DNA from 4 places in the Alteromonas sp. ABE4_545 genome. Region 4 is predicted to be linked to each of the others. Evidence: predicted binding sites of a transcription regulator. Region 4 holds the regulator's gene; each other region holds the start of a gene.
What was found. Region 4 encodes sigma-54, which starts transcription at its own class of promoters, with help from an activator protein. Its sites were predicted from a motif close to GTTGGCACGNNNNTNGNNT; they were not measured.
Positions count from the first base shown of each region.

Region 1: ACXAH6_RS17605 (BON domain-containing protein) is a predicted target of sigma-54. The motif match lies at 2,827-2,845, and genes of this name have one in related genera.
Region 2: ACXAH6_RS12190 (choice-of-anchor E domain-containing protein) is a predicted target of sigma-54. The motif match lies at 2,508-2,526, and genes of this name have one in related genera.
Region 3: glnA (glutamate--ammonia ligase) is a predicted target of sigma-54. The motif match lies at 1,659-1,677, and genes of this name have one in related genera.

Region 1 covers NZ_JBSWYY010000029.1:6,758-11,169, reverse strand. The annotation lists gene ACXAH6_RS17635 (hypothetical protein) at 1-186, opposite strand, end outside; gene ACXAH6_RS17630 (DsrE family protein) at 186-542, opposite strand; gene tusD (sulfurtransferase complex subunit TusD) at 542-919, opposite strand; gene ACXAH6_RS17620 (Bax inhibitor-1/YccA family protein) at 977-1,642, opposite strand; tRNA gene ACXAH6_RS17615 (tRNA-Ser) at 1,928-2,019, shown strand; tRNA gene ACXAH6_RS17610 (tRNA-Ser) at 2,091-2,182, shown strand; gene ACXAH6_RS17605 (BON domain-containing protein) at 2,238-2,789, opposite strand; gene ACXAH6_RS17600 (hypothetical protein) at 2,976-3,176, opposite strand; gene ACXAH6_RS17595 (DUF1328 domain-containing protein) at 3,222-3,398, opposite strand; gene ACXAH6_RS17590 (sensor histidine kinase) at 3,608-4,396, opposite strand.
Region 2 covers NZ_JBSWYY010000012.1:21,029-25,440, reverse strand. The annotation lists gene hisA (1-(5-phosphoribosyl)-5-[(5-phosphoribosylamino)methylideneamino]imidazole-4-carboxamide isomerase) at 1-188, shown strand, start outside; gene hisF (imidazole glycerol phosphate synthase subunit HisF) at 170-958, shown strand; gene hisIE (bifunctional phosphoribosyl-AMP cyclohydrolase/phosphoribosyl-ATP diphosphatase HisIE) at 969-1,589, shown strand; gene ACXAH6_RS12195 (substrate-binding periplasmic protein) at 1,643-2,206, opposite strand; gene ACXAH6_RS12190 (choice-of-anchor E domain-containing protein) at 2,568-3,251, shown strand; gene ACXAH6_RS12185 (alanine racemase) at 3,356-4,412, opposite strand, start outside.
Region 3 covers NZ_JBSWYY010000010.1:124,731-129,142, forward strand. The annotation lists gene typA (translational GTPase TypA) at 1-1,334, opposite strand, end outside; gene glnA (glutamate--ammonia ligase) at 1,746-3,155, shown strand; gene ACXAH6_RS11470 (DUF4124 domain-containing protein) at 3,256-3,798, shown strand; gene glnL (nitrogen regulation protein NR(II)) at 3,928-4,412, shown strand, end outside.
Region 4 covers NZ_JBSWYY010000006.1:59,416-63,827, forward strand. The annotation lists gene rapZ (RNase adapter RapZ) at 1-842, opposite strand, end outside; gene ptsN (PTS IIA-like nitrogen regulatory protein PtsN) at 872-1,318, opposite strand; gene hpf (ribosome hibernation promoting factor) at 1,329-1,616, opposite strand; gene ACXAH6_RS07890 (RNA polymerase factor sigma-54) at 1,646-3,130, opposite strand; gene lptB (LPS export ABC transporter ATP-binding protein) at 3,199-3,924, opposite strand; gene lptA (lipopolysaccharide transport periplasmic protein LptA) at 3,924-4,412, opposite strand, start outside.

The DNA of each region.
Region 1 (4,412 bases), on a different contig from region 4:
GATTACAAGGCCTCGTCGTTGGCAATCGTTAAACATCGCCTTTGTACTGGCGGACGTTACCTGGCTAATCTGATTAAACTGATAAACGCCATTTCCCTTACATACCACAACATCAGAGGTAGTGAGTTGCGGTAGGGTTAATGATACCGCTGCAGAAGGCTGAGTTTGAGTAATGAGAACAAGCATTAAAATGTCACCGTATGGTCGCATTGACGTAGTTTTGTCATTAATTCAGTATTGCCCACTACTGAGATATCGGCTAAACCAATGTCATCCGTACTGTAGCCTTTTTGTGCCAAGCAGGGCGCAGAAACATAACATTCTTCAATATCGAAGAAGGGCAGTGCGCTCAGACGTTTCAATAAGCTTTTTTCACCATCGGGTACTTGCTGGCCTTTGAGTACCTGCAATATGCCATCGCCAATAAAAAACATTCGCACTTCATGGCCGTAATTGGTTGCGGCTAATGCGAATTCTAGGCCTTCTTCGGCGTCAATAGTGCCATAAGGGGCGTTAGTCATAAGAATGTGTATATCTGCCATTAGAATTGCACCAAGCGTTCACAATCGTGTAATCGAGTAAAAAAGTCTGCAATGCCCACTTGTTCAAACGGCGGCAGCAGTGCGGCTTGTGCTACACCGAGTTTAGCCGCTTCCGCTTCACTGAGTACACCTCTTTTGGCCGCTGCAGTCACGCAAACGAGTAAGGGGATATGATGATTCTGGGCCAGTTCACACCACTGTTTATAAATGGCTGTGGTTTGTAGCGCGCTATTGGCATTGTAAACGCCCGCTTGATAAAAAAACACGTGGTCTATATTCACACCTTGAGCAATGGCTGCGTGCAAAAAAGCTTGGGCTTCGTTAATCCGAGCGTTTTCGTGAGGGGGAGAAGTAATTAAAACTGTGGTTGTTTTCATAATACAAAAACACCCCTAAAAAGGGGTGTTTTCCAATTTAGCCTTATTGCTAGCTTATCAATCGTCGCCGCTGAATGCACCAATTAGGCTTAGCAAAGACACGAACAAGTTGTAGATGTTCAAGTAAAGCGCAACTGTTGCCATAATGTAGTTGGTTTCACCGCCATTTACGATACGGCTTGTATCATAAAGGATAAAACCAGACATTAAGAAAACAATGGCTGAGCTAATCGCTAGGTGAACCGCAGGCACTTGGAAGAATATGTTCGCCACCGCCGCTATCAATACCACGATAATACCGACACTTAAGAAACCGCCCATAAAAGAGAAGTCTTTCTTAGTGGTCAGCACGTAGCCAGAAAGTGCAAAGAACACCAATGCTGTTGCACCTAGTGCTTGAACGATAACACCAGCACCTAAATAGGCAACATACATATTAAGAGTATGACCCAACGAAGCGCCAAGTAAGCCTGTTAACGCAAATACCCAGTAAATACCCGAGCTTGAATTTGCTTTTTTACTAACAACAAACATTGAAATGAAGGCACCGACCCAAAGTAATAAAGACATACCTCGGCCAATTTCTGCGAACATCGCAATACCCGCACAAACAGCACTAAATGCTAATGTCATTGCCAATAGCATATAGGTGTTGCGCAATACTTTATTTGTTTGCAACACAGACGCTTGTGATGCAGACGAGTACATCGAACGTGGTTCCATTGTTTCCTCCAAAAGGATTTAAGTGACTAAATAAATAGTACGCTATTATTTAGTGTAGTTGTATGGCTTTTGGTTCACTTTTTCAATAGTACGTAAAGGAAATATCGTAACCCTTTGTGTCTTGCTCTTTACGCCAGAGTAAGAAAGTGAGTAGGGTTGGTGATAAATTATTCTCGATTAGCCAAATTTTGATCCAATTGTTCAATCATCCAGCAAACGAACATTAATTTTAAATTAAGGCTTTACATCAATAAAAATAACATTATGATACGCATCACTTCCAGCGGAGAGCTGGCAGAGTCCGGTTGAATGCACTTGACTTGAAATCAAGCGAAGGGTCAAACCTTCCGGGGGTTCGAATCCCTCGCTCTCCGCCACTTATTGAGGAAGCGCCTCAAACCGCTTCCGACTTTATTACTTAAGTAGTAAAGAAATAGTTTGAGTTTTTGGAGAGGTGGCAGAGTCCGGCTGAATGCACCTGACTTGAAATCAGACGAAGGGTTAAACCTTCCGGGGGTTCGAATCCCTCCCTCTCCGCCACATAAGAAAACCCCGAACATATGTTCGGGGTTTTTTTATGCCGTTTAAAAAGTGATTAGCTTTCTGCGACTATTTCAATTAAGTCGACAACCTTTTTTACATCACTGGTATTGCGCGCGATCGATAGTGCTAAGTCTTGTTCAGCACTGGAAGCCACCGTACCTTTCAATGTGACAATGCCATTTTCAACATCTACGTCAATGTCGGTGCCTGACACTTCTGATTGCATGAGTAAGCGGGTTTTGACCACGGTTGCCACTTTTGCATCGCTCAATTCATCAGTTAGCGATTTGTCCTTTTTAAGGTCGCTCATGACGGTGAGTTGATTGTCTACGTCTTTCACACCATCTAGGCTCAGTACCAATTCTTCGGCGAGGGCTTTGTTTACCTTATTGTCGACTTTACCCGTTAAGATCACGGTACCGTTTTCGACATCGGTATTAATGTCAAAAGAATTTAAATTGGTGTTCAACAACAATGTTGTTTCTGCTTTACCATCAATCCATGCATCGCGAGCAGAATCTTCCCAAGTGTTACTTTCCCCCGCAAACGCAGTGGTGGCAGTAACAGTTAAACCTAAAGCTAGAGTTAACGCTGAAATTTTCATGTCTAATCTCCTTTTGGGTTTTAAGACATATAGAGCAATGCGATAACAATGCCAACTTTTAAAGTGTTGTTTTTATTGAATAATATATATTTTCTTCTTGTGGGTGAGAAATCAGTGTTGCCTATAAGCAACAAAAAACGGGTGACTTAATAGCCACCCGTTTCAACGTTTCCCAGGGGAGGGGGATTAACAATCGGTATCTTCTGCTTTAACGCCTTCTTTCACGTCTTCACAAGCATCTTCTACTGCATTGCCTGCGTCGGTAACAATTTCATCAATTTCTTCACCAGCTTCTTCGGCTGAGTCGTCGCTACAAGCAGAGAGAGCAACTACCATAAACAAAGTCGTTAAAATTACGCGTAGTGATAGTGATTCTAAAATTTTCATATTAAATATTCCCTTTGAATTAATTGAATTAAAGTAAATGTATAACTACACGCGGGGAGATTTACCGCGCAATGCACCTGCTAATAAAGATATGACAAGTAATGCAATGAAAATAAAGAACAGTATTTTCGCAATACCTGTAGCCGCGCCCGCAATACCACCAAAACCAAAAACAGCGGCGACGATAGCGATAAGTAAAAATGCCAGTGCCCATCTCAACATAACGGAACTCCTTGGATTTATAATGAAAAGTAAACTTCACATTAGATAAAGCGAGCGCCGTGCCAGTTTTTTTATGTTACTGATATTGTTGGTAAAATGGATTTAAATGCGTGTGTGGGGGCGTAGCTGTTCACACACAGGTTGAAAATATTTCTTAGTAACAGGTATAAGTTTCACGGCTTTTGCTTGAGACAAAAGCCTAACAAAACTCATTGGCTCTCTGACAAGTTATACAGCTTAAACGAAACACTAAACCCATTATTGGGAGAGCTTTCAAAATATACCTGACTGGCCAGCATCATGTTCACTAGGTTGTAAACCATACTCAAGCCTAGCCCTGGGTTACCTGCGCCACGCTTGGTTGTATAAAACGGTTCAAATACCTTGGACAGCTCAGCTTCTTCAATTCCGCTGCCGTCATCAGAAAAGGTGAACTCATACCCATCGCCCGCAGGCACGGCTTGTAATGTGATCGTGCACGTAGTTTGGTTTTCGGAGAAGCCATGTACCAATGTGTTCGCAGTTAGGGCGGTAAGAATTTGAATTAACACGCTGGGGTAGGTGAAAATTTCAATGGTGGGTGGGATCACTACTTCAAAGGCTAAACTCTTGTTGCCGGAGTTTTTGCTGTGTGAGTCAATGAAGTCTTGCATTAAGGAGGCTAAATTCACTTTTTCTAACTGGCTAGCTTCATCTGTATGTTTTACCGCTACGCGTTTGAAGCTCGACAATAACTTAGCAGCACGATTCATGTTTTTGAGCATGCTAGAGGTGATTTCTTGCGAGGTATTTAAAAACTCGTGAAACTTTTCGGCATCGAGTTTACCTTGCTGGAAATCGTTATCTAATTCACTCAGTAATTCCATTAATAACGTGCAGTTTGCGATATTAACACCAAGAGGGGTGTTTATTTCATGAGACACACCAGCCACTAAGCCGCCGACAACATCCATTTTTTCGTGTTGTGTGCTTGGGTGTTTAGGATTTTTGGGGTTCATCGTTGGGGTGATCTCT
Region 2 (4,412 bases), on a different contig from region 4:
AAGCCATGTACCGCGAAGTGTCAGCGAAATTCCCTGCAGTTGCGTGGCAAGCCTCCGGCGGCATTGGTGGCTTAGACGATATTAGTGCATTGCGCCCTTCCGGTGTACAAGGCGTGATTTTGGGCCGTGCGTTATTGGAAGGAAAATTCACCGTTGAGGAGGCAATCGCATGCTGGCAAAACGGATAATCCCTTGTTTAGACGTTCGTGATGGTAAAGTGGTAAAAGGCGTGCAATTTCGCAACCACGAAATCATTGGCGACATTGTGCCCTTAGCGGAGCAATACGCTAAAGCGGGCGCAGATGAACTGGTTTTTTATGATATTACCGCCAGTTCAGACCAGCGCGTAGTCGATAAAAGTTGGGTGAGCCGTATTGCCCAAGTCATCGATATTCCTTTCTGCGTTGCAGGCGGCATTAAGTCGGTAGAAGATGCGGGACGCATCTTAGAGATGGGCGCGGATAAAATCTCGATTAACTCCCCTGCTCTTACTAACCCAGATCTCATCAATGAACTACACGACGTGTATGGCCAACAGTGTGTGGTGATTGGTATCGACAGTTTCTACAACAAAGATAACGGTCAATACGAAGTGTATAAGTTTACCGGTGATGAGTCGCGTACCCAACAAACCAGTTGGCAAACCTTGGATTGGATCAAAGAAGTACAGCAACGCGGTGCAGGCGAAATTGTACTGAACTGTATGAACCAAGACGGTGTGCGTAAAGGCTACGACATTGACCAACTCGCTGCAGTTCGCGCTGTGTGTGATGTGCCGCTTATTGCTTCAGGCGGTGCGGGTGAAATTGCTCACTTTGAAAGCGTGTTTAAACGCGCAGATGTCGATGGTGCGCTCGCCGCCTCAGTGTTCCACAAAGGCATTATTGATATGCAGGAACTCAAATCATTTTTGTCTGACGCTGGCATTCCCATGCGCGTTCGTCATACAAACGCATAAGAGATAAATCATGCAAATTACAACAGAAACTCTCGCACAATTAGCGTGGGATAAAATGGACGGTTTACTGCCTGCCACGGTACAAGATGCCGTAACCGGCAAGGTGTTAATGCAAGGCTACATGAACGCAGACGCCGTAGAAAAAACCCTGTCGACCAAACAAGTGACTTTTTTCAGCCGCTCTAAATCTCGTTTATGGACCAAAGGCGAAACCTCAGGTAACACCTTAGATTTGGTCGATATCAGCAGTGACTGCGATAACGACTCTATCCTTGTGCTTGCTCATCCTAATGGCCCAACCTGCCACACGGGAACAGAAAGCTGTTGGTCACAAGGCCAAACCTCTGATTTCACCTTTCTTGCTGACTTAGAGCGCGTACTCGCAGCGCGTAAAAGTGCTGATCCTGAGAGCAGCTACACCGCCAGCCTTTACGCGAAAGGGATTAAGCGTATAGCGCAAAAAGTGGGTGAAGAAGGCGTAGAAACCGCATTGGCAGCCACTGTGCACGACAAAGAAGAGTTGAAAAACGAAGCGGCAGACTTGCTTTACCATTTAACGGTATTGTTGCAAGCCAGCGATATGTCGATGTCAGACGTAATTTCAGTATTACGTGAGCGTCACAGTAAATAATCGCGAAATAACGTCATCCTCAAGCCGATTTTACCTCGTGTGAAATCGGCTTTTTATTGCGCTTTTGTCATCTGCTTGGCAGCGTTTTTCAACCGATTAAGCAGAGCCACGTCCATATCTCGATTGGCTGCGAGATACCCTACTACCGACAAATCAGGGATCACTTTCACCGTTTTTACTTGCTCTGGGGTCAAACCGACATTACGCGTCATCTCTCCCACCAAATTAGGATCTTCAATGATCATATCAACTTTGCCGCTAAGTAAATAATACCAAGAACATTGAATATCGGCACAACTTAGATAACCGTCACCTTCGACAAGACCTTGTTTATTCAGCCAGCGCTCACCAATGTCACCACGCTGTACCGCCACGCTGTAGTGTTTTAAATCGTCCCAGCTTTCTAACACAATTGGTTTGTTGGACGCCAAAGTAATAAAGGCCAAATTAAACTCTGCAACTGGCATGATCCAATGAAACTTATCAATTCGCTCTGGGGTTTTCGCAATTGAATAAATCAAGGCGCGAGTGGAACGCGAAACACTAAATTCAGCACGAGCCCACGGGTACATAAAAAAATCGGCTTCCAGCTTTGCCAGCTCGACTAAACGTTTCACTTTGTCCGTGGCAAGCCCTGCAACCTTGCCATTTTCGAGGGTCTGATACGGGGGTGAAGATTCAGTAAAGACTAATAAAGGTTGATTTGCACTAGTAGTGCATGACACAAGTACCAGAACAAAAAATACGTGTTTTAGGATGCTCACAAAACTTCTCAACAACGAATACAGGCTTGCCTATAACACCGTGAATTAAAAACAAATTCAACTCTGAAATAAAAAACCTTTGTGATCTTTGTCAGTTTTTTTTACACAACGGCTCAACGCCACAAAAAAACACAACAAATACAATGAATTAAAAAATGGCACAATGTCTGCTTAATGCCAAGTGTTATTGTCATTTTCAAAATGGAACGCGAACATGCTAAAAAAATTATTTATCCTTGCAGCTGTTTCTCTCTTCGCCGCCAGCGCAAACGCAGGAACAATTGTAAAAACAGCTTCAATATCTACAACAACAACCAACTACAGCCAATCGGTAACTGTTGACCAATTCGATGATTTGGGTGGCACATTAACGCTAACCTCAATTATTTTTGAACTTCAAGGCTCTGTTTCTGGGTCTGCCTTAGCAGAAAGCATGGACGGGTCGGCAACCATAGTCACATTGACGTTAGGTGCAACTCTTGAGCTTAGCACATCAACAGGCGACAGCTTAGTTATCGCTGTTCCAGAGATCGACGAAGTTTTCAACGCTAGTGCTTTCGACGGCAGTATCGATTTTGGAGGCACCTCGGGTGCAACTTATACGTCGCTTTCAAATACACTAACAAAAACTAACACAATTACTTCAGCGAGTGTGTTGAGTCAGTTTATCGGTTCTGGCACTATCTCAACAACGCTAACTGCAACAGGCAGCTCTACAGGAACAGGCGCGGGTAACCTGATCACACAGTTTTCTACCAGTGCAGCAGCTAACGTAAAAATTACTTATGTATATACAGAGCCTGACACTCCGAAAGTCTCTGAGCCTGGCGTACTCGCTATTTTCGGCGCAATACTAGGATTCATCGGTTTCGCGAACCGTAAGCGCCTGACTAAATAAAAATAATAAAAGCGTAATGACATAACAAAGAAAACCCCGAGCATGCTCGGGGTTTTTTATTGCCGATTAATATCTCATTGAATCACCGCAATAGTACATAAGCACTACCACCCATTCACTCTCGACCACACGTCCTCAACGTGTTGTTCGTTGTTTACAACAGCGTACTGCTCGTATTGCGCTCCAGTAGAACACGCATGTATCGGTAAAATACGCAACTGAGTGCCGAAGGCAAAAGCATCATCGGGCGCGAGTCCATCGCGATGACATATCACACCATGTTCCTGATTCGTGCTTTTTACATACCACCCATCCAATAATTCACCTTGGGCATTACACACTAATCCGTAACCACAATCTGTCATATGACTTGCTGTACCTTGATCTCTCGAAAGGCCCATCCAACCAGCATCGACCAATACCCAGCCTTTTGTTTTTTGATGGCCGATAACCGTAGTCAGTACCGACATAGCGATATCGGATACATTGCAAACACCTAATCCGGCCATAACGCAGTCGAAAGTGGTATAAACCCCTGCCCGTAACTCGGTCACTAATCCATATTGGATATTGTCGGCCAACACTGTGGGCGTAGAGCCAACAGACACCAGTTCACAGTCGAATCCCGCATCACGTAATCGCTGAGCGGCTAACGACGCTTGGTCGCATTCTTGCTGCGCCATTTCCTGCTTAGCTTGTGGTGAAAAGCATCCATAAGAGGCCCCTGCATGGGCCATAATGCCTCTAAAATGCAATGTGGGAGCTTGGCTCAATAGTGCTGCACACTGCAGTAAGTCATCGCCATGTGGCGCGATGCCGGCACGATGATCATCAACGTCAACTTCTAACACCACGTTGAGAGGCTGACGTAATTCTTCAGCAAACTCTACTAGCGCTTGTGCGCCATCGAGACTGTCTACACTCACTGTAAATTGATGAGCACGTTGTCGTAGCGAGTCGATAAGTGGAAACTTATTCGGCGTAATACCAACGGCGTATAGAATGTCTTGATAGCCAGCAGACGCAAACACCGCTGCTTCTTTTAAGGTCGACACGGTAATGGGCGTACCGACCGGTGCGTAATATTCCGCCGCAGACAAACTTTTCAGAGTTTTGACATGGGGTCGAAAAGCTAAACCGGTGTTTTGCACATGGTTTTTT
Region 3 (4,412 bases), on a different contig from region 4:
AAGTCCATACGAATACGGCCTTTACCATCTGGCGACATGTCAGTCATTTCTGCTTTACGCAAACCTAACTGTTCCATGATTGAACCTTGATGTTCTTCTTCGCAGTCGATGGTCAATGTTTCAAACGGTTCTTGTAACTCGCCATCTACTTCTTTCAAGATTACTTCTGGACGAGAAACCGCTAGCTCGTAGCCTTCACGACGCATGTTCTCGATCAAGATACCTAGGTGAAGTTCACCACGGCCAGAAACGCGGAATTTGTCCGGGTCGCTGGTTTCTTCAACGCGCAATGCTACGTTGTGTACTAGCTCGTCTTGCAAACGCTCTAGAATGTTACGTGAAGTAACGTACTTACCTTCTTTACCTGCAAACGGTGACGTGTTTACTTGGAACGTCATAGTTACAGTAGGCTCGTCTACAGACAACGGCGGCAATGCTTCAACTGTATTCACATCACAAATGGTGTCAGAGATTTTAAGCTCACCCAAACCAGTGATCGCGATGATGTCACCAGCGTTCGCAAATTCTACTTCATGACGCTCTAGACCAAGGTAGCCGTATACTAGACCAACTTTACCTGTGCGCGTTTTACCGTCAGCAGTCACTACAGTCACTTGCTGGTTAGGCTTAACACTACCGCGCTTGATACGACCAACACCAATTACACCCACGTATGAGTTGTAATCAAGCTGAGAGATTTGCATTTGGAATGCGCCGTTCACGTCTGCATCTGGGCAAGAAACCTGTTCGATAATCGTCTCGAACAATGGCGTCATATCAGTACCTGTTACATCTGAGTCGTGAGAAGCCCAACCGTTTAACGCTGAAGCGTAAACCACTTGGAAATCAAGTTGTTCATCAGTTGCACCTAGGTTGTCGAACAAATCAAAGACTTGATCCATTACCCAATCAGGACGAGCACCTGGCTTGTCGATTTTGTTGATAACAACAATTGGCTTCAAGCCCTGTGCGAAAGCTTTTTGCGTTACGAAACGCGTTTGTGGCATCGGACCTTCTTGCGCGTCAACCAATAGCAATACAGAGTCAGCCATTGACATTACACGCTCTACTTCACCACCGAAATCGGCGTGTCCAGGAGTGTCTACGATGTTGATGCGGTAATCTTGGTAGTTGATTGCCGTGTTCTTAGCAAGAATGGTAATACCACGCTCTTTTTCGATGTCATTAGAATCCATGACTCGTTCTTGCTGCTCACCGCGACTTTCCAATGTGCCAGATTGTTGTAATAGCTTATCAACCAAGGTTGTTTTACCGTGGTCAACGTGCGCAATGATTGCGATATTTCTTAATTTACTGATATCAGTAGTATTCATGGGAATAGAACCTGTAATACGGCACACCGGCCAAAAGCTCTTTCGCGGTGATTGCCGTACAAAGAGACGTGTTGAATAAAAACGAGCGCGGATTGTACAGAAAAACGAATCAGTTTGCGCATCTTTTTTTCATGCTAGCGGACAATATTTTTCAGCCCCCCTTCATCTCAGTGTCACAAAGGCAATGTAATGCTATTGGAACAAAAAACGTGTGACAACACACAAAATGCACCATAATAATGCATCACGCACCAAATAAGGGTCTCATTTTTGAACACTCGCTTCTATGCCGCCCGATTTATAAGGCTTAGCCGTGTAAAAATAGCTGGCATGAATATAGCTTGTGACTTTCCCATCTGTACGAATGACCTTGTCATTCTGCATTTTTAAATAAAAAACCTGGAGGACACGATGTCAATTGAAAAGGCATTAGAGCTGATTAAAGAAAGCGAAGCGAAATTTATCGATCTACGCTTCACTGATACTAAAGGTAAAGAGCAACACGTATCTATCCCTGCTTCATGTGTTGATGAAGAATTCTTCGAAGAAGGTAAAATGTTCGATGGTTCATCAATCGCGGGTTGGAAAGGAATCAACGAATCTGACATGATTCTTATGCCTGATTCAACAACAGCTGTCGTTGACCCATTCGCTGAAGAAGCGCAGGTTAACATTCGCTGTGACATTCTTGAGCCTTCAACTATGGAAGGTTACGAGCGTGATCCTCGTTCTGTTGCTCGTCGCGCAGAAGAGTATTTGAAATCAACTGGCATCGGCGACACAGTTTTCTTCGGTCCTGAGCCAGAATTCTTCCTATTTGACGACGTGAAATTCCACACTGATATGGCGGGTTCTTTCTTCAAGATCGACTCTTCAGAAGCCAAGTGGAACTCAGGTGAAGACTTTGAAGGCGGCAACCTTGGTCACCGCCCAGGTGTTAAAGGCGGTTACTTCCCAGTGCCTCCAGTAGATTCAGCTCACGACATCCGTGCTGCAATGTGCTTGGTAATGGAAGAAATGGGCTTGGTAATCGAAGCTCACCACCACGAAGTAGCCACTGCTGGCCAGAACGAAATCGCTTGCGAATTCAACACGCTAGTTAGCAAAGCTGACGAAATTCAAATCTACAAGTACGTTGTACACAACGTAGCAAATGCTTACGGTTTGTCTGCGACATTTATGCCTAAGCCTCTTGTAGGTGACAACGGTTCTGGTATGCACTGTCACCAATCTATCTCTAAAGATGGCGTAAACATCTTTGCAGGTGACAAGTACGCAGGCCTTTCTGATGAAGCGCTTTACTACATTGGTGGTATCATCAAGCACGCGCGCGCAATCAATGCTTTCTCTAACGCATCTACTAACTCGTACAAGCGTTTGGTACCAGGCTTCGAAGCACCAGTTATGCTAGCTTACTCAGCGCGTAACCGTTCAGCTTCTATCCGTATTCCTTACGTAACTAGCGATAAAGCGCGTCGTATCGAAGTACGTTTCCCTGACCCAACAGCTAACCCTTACCTAGCGTTTACCGCTATGTTGATGGCTGGCCTTGACGGTATCAAAAACAAGATCCACCCTGGCGATTCAGCGGATAAAGACTTGTATGACCTACCTGCAGAAGAAGCAGCAGAAATCCCAACTGTTGCAAGCTCTTTGGAAATGGCACTTGAAGCACTTGATGCTGACCGTGACTTCCTTAAAGCAGGTGGCGTTATGACTGACGACATGATCGATGCGTACATCGACCTTAAGTCTGAAGAAGTGACTAAACTTAACATGTCTACTCACCCTGTTGAGTTCGACATGTACTACAGCGTTTAATTCACTTATACGCAAATATACAAAGCCCGCAAATGCGGGCTTTTTTTTGGCTTCAATAAGGCTTATAACTATAAGCAGCCTGAGCCAACACAGAGCCGCTATGCTTTCTACGCTAACACAAAAAACGCGATTCACTTTACCTATCACCGCTATGCTGTTCACTGTTTTCAGTAGTCTCTGCGCTGCCCAACAGATTTATAAAGTCAAAAAAGAGAATGGCGATATTGTGTTCACCGACATGCCTGCTGCAAATGCCGAAGTGGTAGATCTAGACACTATCAACACAGTGGCAATGCCTGTTACAAAGCCTGCACCAATGAAGCGCGTAGTAACCTCCTCGCTCCCCACCAATTTAGTGCTTACCATTGTTTCGCCCGCCCCAGAAGCGACCATTAGAAATAACAATGGCGTGGTAAAAATACAGGCAAAATTGTCTGATAATGCCAAAGGTAGGTATGAATTGTTGTTAAATGATCAAGTTATCGAACAAAACAGCACAGGGGTATTTTCCCTCAAAAATCTCGACCGAGGCGCCTATCAATTTTCTGTCCGATTTATTGATAATACGGGCAAGACTCTTGCATTGACTCAGCAACAGACTTTTTATTTACACAAAGCGTCAGCGTTAATCCCTCCTAAGTAACGGTCGATATTAGCGCACCCCTCGCACCAAGTGGGTTCAGCGCATTTGACTAAATAAAAGTGTCTCCCAGATTAAAAGCAAACTACACTAACATGCACCATAAGAGTGCAGACAGGAGACGTGACCGGCATGACAGCCGAATCATTCGATAATCAGAATTTGCTCGATAGCTTAAACACAGCATTAGTGGTCATCGATCCCGAGCTGCATATTGTTTATGCCAATCACGCAGGACAAGCTTTGTTCGAAACGGGCACGAAACAGTTGTATGGGCATCCCCTTTACGACTTTTTCATTCCGGGCGTTATCGACAAAACGCGTCTAAGAGCAGCCATTCGCCGCGGTGAAGATTTTACCGAGAATGAGGTGCGCTTAATATTCAAAGAAGAACGAGTCGTACTGGCCGACTTAACCGTGACCAATTTAAGAACAGAAGTTGGTCCTCGCTTGCTGTTTGAAGTGAAGAAAATTGACCAGCAAAAGCGAATTTCACGCGAAAACCAACAATATGCCCAACACTTTGCCGCCAGAGAATTAGTTCGTGGTCTCGCCCATGAAATTAAGAACCCTCTTGGCGGTATTCGCGGCGCAGCACAGCTACTTGAAAAAGAATT
Region 4 (4,412 bases):
TGATTCAACTCTCGGTGGCGAATTTGAACATCTGGATGTATGTCGCTGAAGTTTTTCGCTAGGCTTTGGGCAACAAAAACCGAGCGGTGCTGGCCTCCTGTGCACCCAATAGCGATAGTGACATAACTGCGGTTATTGCGTTCTAAATGCGGTAACCACGTGGTTAATAAATTCTGAATTTGCCAAATAAACTTTGTCACTATGGGTTGCGACCCAAGAAATACCTCAACAGGAGCATCCAGACCAGTAAGGTGTTTTAGGTCGGGCTCCCAATGAGGGTTGGGTAGAAATCGCGCATCGAAAACATAGTCTGCGTCTTTGGGAATGCCATGTTTGAAACCAAAGGATTCAAATACCAACACTAAGCGAGAGCTTTTCTTTCCTAAAATACGCTCACGAATGAGTTCGGCGAGTTGATGAATTGACAGTTTATCTGTGTCTAAATACAAATCTGCGCGCTCGGCTATCGGCGCTAACAAGGCTTTTTCTGCTTGTATGGCCTCTGACAGCGACTTATTGAGCTTGGCTAAAGGGTGCAAACGGCGAGTTTCGCTGAAGCGCTTCACCAGAATGTCATCACTGGCGTCGATATACACGATTGTCATTGACCAAGACGCTGGCAGGTAATCGAGTATTTCTACCAGTTCGTTCGGGTCTTTAGGCAGATTGCGAACGTCTATACTCACGGCCACTTGGTCGTATTCGTCAACCACTGTGTGTGTGAGGGTGGGCAAAAGATTAACGGGAATATTGTCGACGCAATAGTAGCCTAAGTCTTCGAGGGCGCGTAATGCGACCGATTTTCCTGAACCTGAGCGGCCACTAATAATGATGAGTTTCAATGCGCTTCTCCCTAAATCGCTTTACGCTACTATTCGCCTAGTGCGGTAAGAATATCATCGCCGTTAGTGGCGTTTCTAATGGCTTTTACGGTGTCTTTATCGCTCAGTTTACCGGCAATTGTGGCCAAGGTTTGTAAGTGGCCTTCGGTTTGTTCTTCAGGAACCAGTAAACTAAAAAAGATATCGACGGGTTTATTATCGATAGCATCGAACTGGATGGGAGGTTCGCTGGTGACAATAATGGCAATGACTCTGTCCAAGCCAGGAAGCCGACCATGAGGGAGCGCAATACCATTACCAATACCTGTACTACCCATTTTTTCACGTGCTAATAAGGCCGTGAGTACGTCTACTTTGTCGACATTTGGGGTCGTTTTTTCGGCGATATCGCTAATGATTTCGAGAATTCTTTTTTTACTATTGCACTGAACCGCACACTCGGTGCGGTTCAGGCTAACAATGGCTTTAATATCCATGCTGTCTTAATTAGTGTTTTTTAAGCTTTTCTTTATGCTTGATCACTTGACGGTCGAGTTTATCGACCATGCTATCGATCGCAGCATACATATCGGTGTTTTCAGATGAAGCAAATACTTCTGCTCCACTCAAATGCATCGTGGCTTCGGCTTTTTGGTTGAGTTTCTCAACATTTAATATCACGTGCACGTTAGAAATATGATCAAAATGACGCTCAAGTTTGCTGAACTTGGTATCGACATAAGTACGCAAAGAATCTGTGATCTCAATATGATGACCAGTAAGGTTTATTTGCATAGTCGTCTTCCTTTTGGTTTGCAGCTTAATTAAATTAAGCTCTTGCGTTGGTTAGACGGTGGAATCGATAACGATTCCCGGTATTTTGCTATTGTCCGCCGGGCTACTTTAATGCCTTGGTCGGCCAACAATTGAGCAATCTTGCTGTCGCTGAGCGGTTTAGCTGGCTTTTCAGCCGCCACCAATTTTTTGATCAATGCACGAATAGCCGTTGAAGAGCATTCACCACCCGATTCAGTGGCAACATGGCTAGAGAAGAAGTATTTCAGTTCAAAAATACCTCTAGGTGTGTGCATGTACTTCTGCGTGGTAACACGCGATATCGTAGATTCGTGCATGTCCACCATTTCAGCTACGTCGTTCAGTACCATAGGCTTCATCATTTCTGGCCCATGTTCAAAGAAACCTAACTGTTGTTGTACGATACAGTTCGCTACTTTTAACAATGTCTCGTTGCGCGACTCCAAACTTTTTATAAACCATTTGGCTTCTTGCATATGAGAACGAATGAATTGGGAATCACTGCTGCTTTTCGAGTTTCGACTCATGGCTGCGTATTGCTGATTCACATTCAGTTTTGGCAGGCTGTCGGGGTTTAATTCAACACTCCAACGGCCGTTCTTTTTCGCTACCGATACGTCAGGAATCACGTATTCGGGTTCTTTTGTCACTAACGCACTGCCCGGGCGAGGGTTTAAGCTCTGGAGCAGTCGCATAGCTTCGCGTAACTCGTCTTCTTTCAGACGCGTTTTACGCATTAAGGTTCGATAATCTTTGCTGCCAAGTAAGTCAGTGTACTCTTGAATCAGCATTTTGGCTTCGGCAAGCCAAGGCGTGTCGGGCGAGAATTGCTTCAATTGCACCATCAAGCACTCTTGAGGTGAGCGCGAGCCAGAACCGATTGGGTCAAACATCTGAATGCGTTTAAGCACGCATTCCACTTCATCAAGCTCGACAGGCTCTTCTAGGTCTTCGTCTTCATTTATGCTGTTGAGAATATCTTCGATAGGCGAAGTGAGATAACCAGATTCGTCAATGGAATCAATGATGGCAATGGCAATAGCGCGGTCGAGGTCGCTGAATGGCGTGAGACGCATTTGCCACAATAAGTGCGCTTGAATATCGTCTGTTGTTTCGCCTTGATAAACGTGTTCATCGTCACTGCTTGAAGACGACGATGCGGGCGCTGATGAGGCCGAATAGTATTCATCCCATGTACTGTCGATAGGCAGTTCGTCGGGCAGTTCGTTTTTTTCTAGCGCATCACCACTTTCAATACTGTCTGAAGAAGACACCGTCGTCGACTCACCCTCAGTAAGCTTGTCTAAGTTACTTTTCTCTAGGTTGTCGAAATCGCTACCCTCTTCAACTTCAAGTAATGGGTTAGCGTCCAGCGCTTCCTGAATTTCCTGCTGGAGGTCTAGAGTGGAAAGCTGCAACAGCTTGATCGCCTGCTGGAGCTGCGGCGTCATCGTTAACTGTTGGCTGAATTTGAGTTGTAAAGATGGCTTCATCTACTTCTTATCTTAATACGCTTTAACCTGTAGTAGCTGGTTAGACAAATATTCCTTTGATACCCTAACTATAGCCTGAATTGCTCACCTAGGTATACATCCTTCACTTTTTGATTACTCAAAACGTCTTCGGCAGTACCCTGTGCAATTAACTCTCCGTGGCTCACGATGTAAGCTTTTTCGCATACATCCAGCGTCTCTCTAACGTTATGATCGGTAATCAAAATTCCGATGTCTCGATCACGCAAGTGTTGGATTATCTTCTTTATATCATTAACCGATATAGGATCAACACCAGCAAATGGTTCGTCCAACAAAATAAATTTGGGATCGGCGGCAAGTGCCCGTGCTATTTCTACTCGGCGGCGTTCGCCCCCTGATAAACTCATCCCTGTACTATTACGTATATGGTTGATGTTAAATTCATCAAGTAGTGAATCAGCTTCGCTTTCACGCTGGGCTTTTGTCAGCGCTTTGCGTGTTTGTAAAATCGCCATGATGTTTTCATACACGGTGAGTTTACGAAATATAGACGCTTCCTGAGGTAAATAGCCAATACCTTGTCGAGCGCGCTCATGCATCGGTTGATGCGTGAGTGAATGCTGGTCGATGGTAATGTTCCCTTTGTCTAAAGGAACAAGACCGACAATCATATAAAAGGTGGTGGTTTTACCCGCACCGTTGGGGCCGAGCAAGCCAACAATTTGTCCGGTTGATACTTCCAAACTTACATCGCGCACAACTTGGCGAGATTTATAAGATTTGGCGAGATGGGTCGCGGTTAATGTTGCCATTACTGCTCCGGTTCCTTTTCTTTCAACTGGTTAAATGACTCTGGGCTTAGTACGGTTTCAACCCCTTCACTGTCTGCGGCGCGAACTTGCTCTTTAATTAAGTCGAAAACAATATTATTACTGGTCATTTTAATGGTGTCGCGATCCAGTTTGGCGTCGCCAGCCATAGTCAATATGCGGTTGGCCACTTCATAGCGGATCTCGTTAGCGCTGGCAAATACGGTTTCACCATTGTCCAGATCCTGCTGATAGCTCGCCGGATTCCCAGTAGCAACAATGACCTCAAAACCTTCATCTGAATTTTCACCTTTAACCACTTCTACGCGATCAGCTTTAATTAACAAAGTGCCTTGGCTGATGGCGACATTTCGCGTGAGTATAAGCGTTTTGGTAACGCCATCCAGATTTTGGTCTTCCGCTTTAATATGGATCTGTTGTTTGAAATCTGCTTCGCCAGCCACAGCCTGTGGAATCAGCAACCAGCCCAA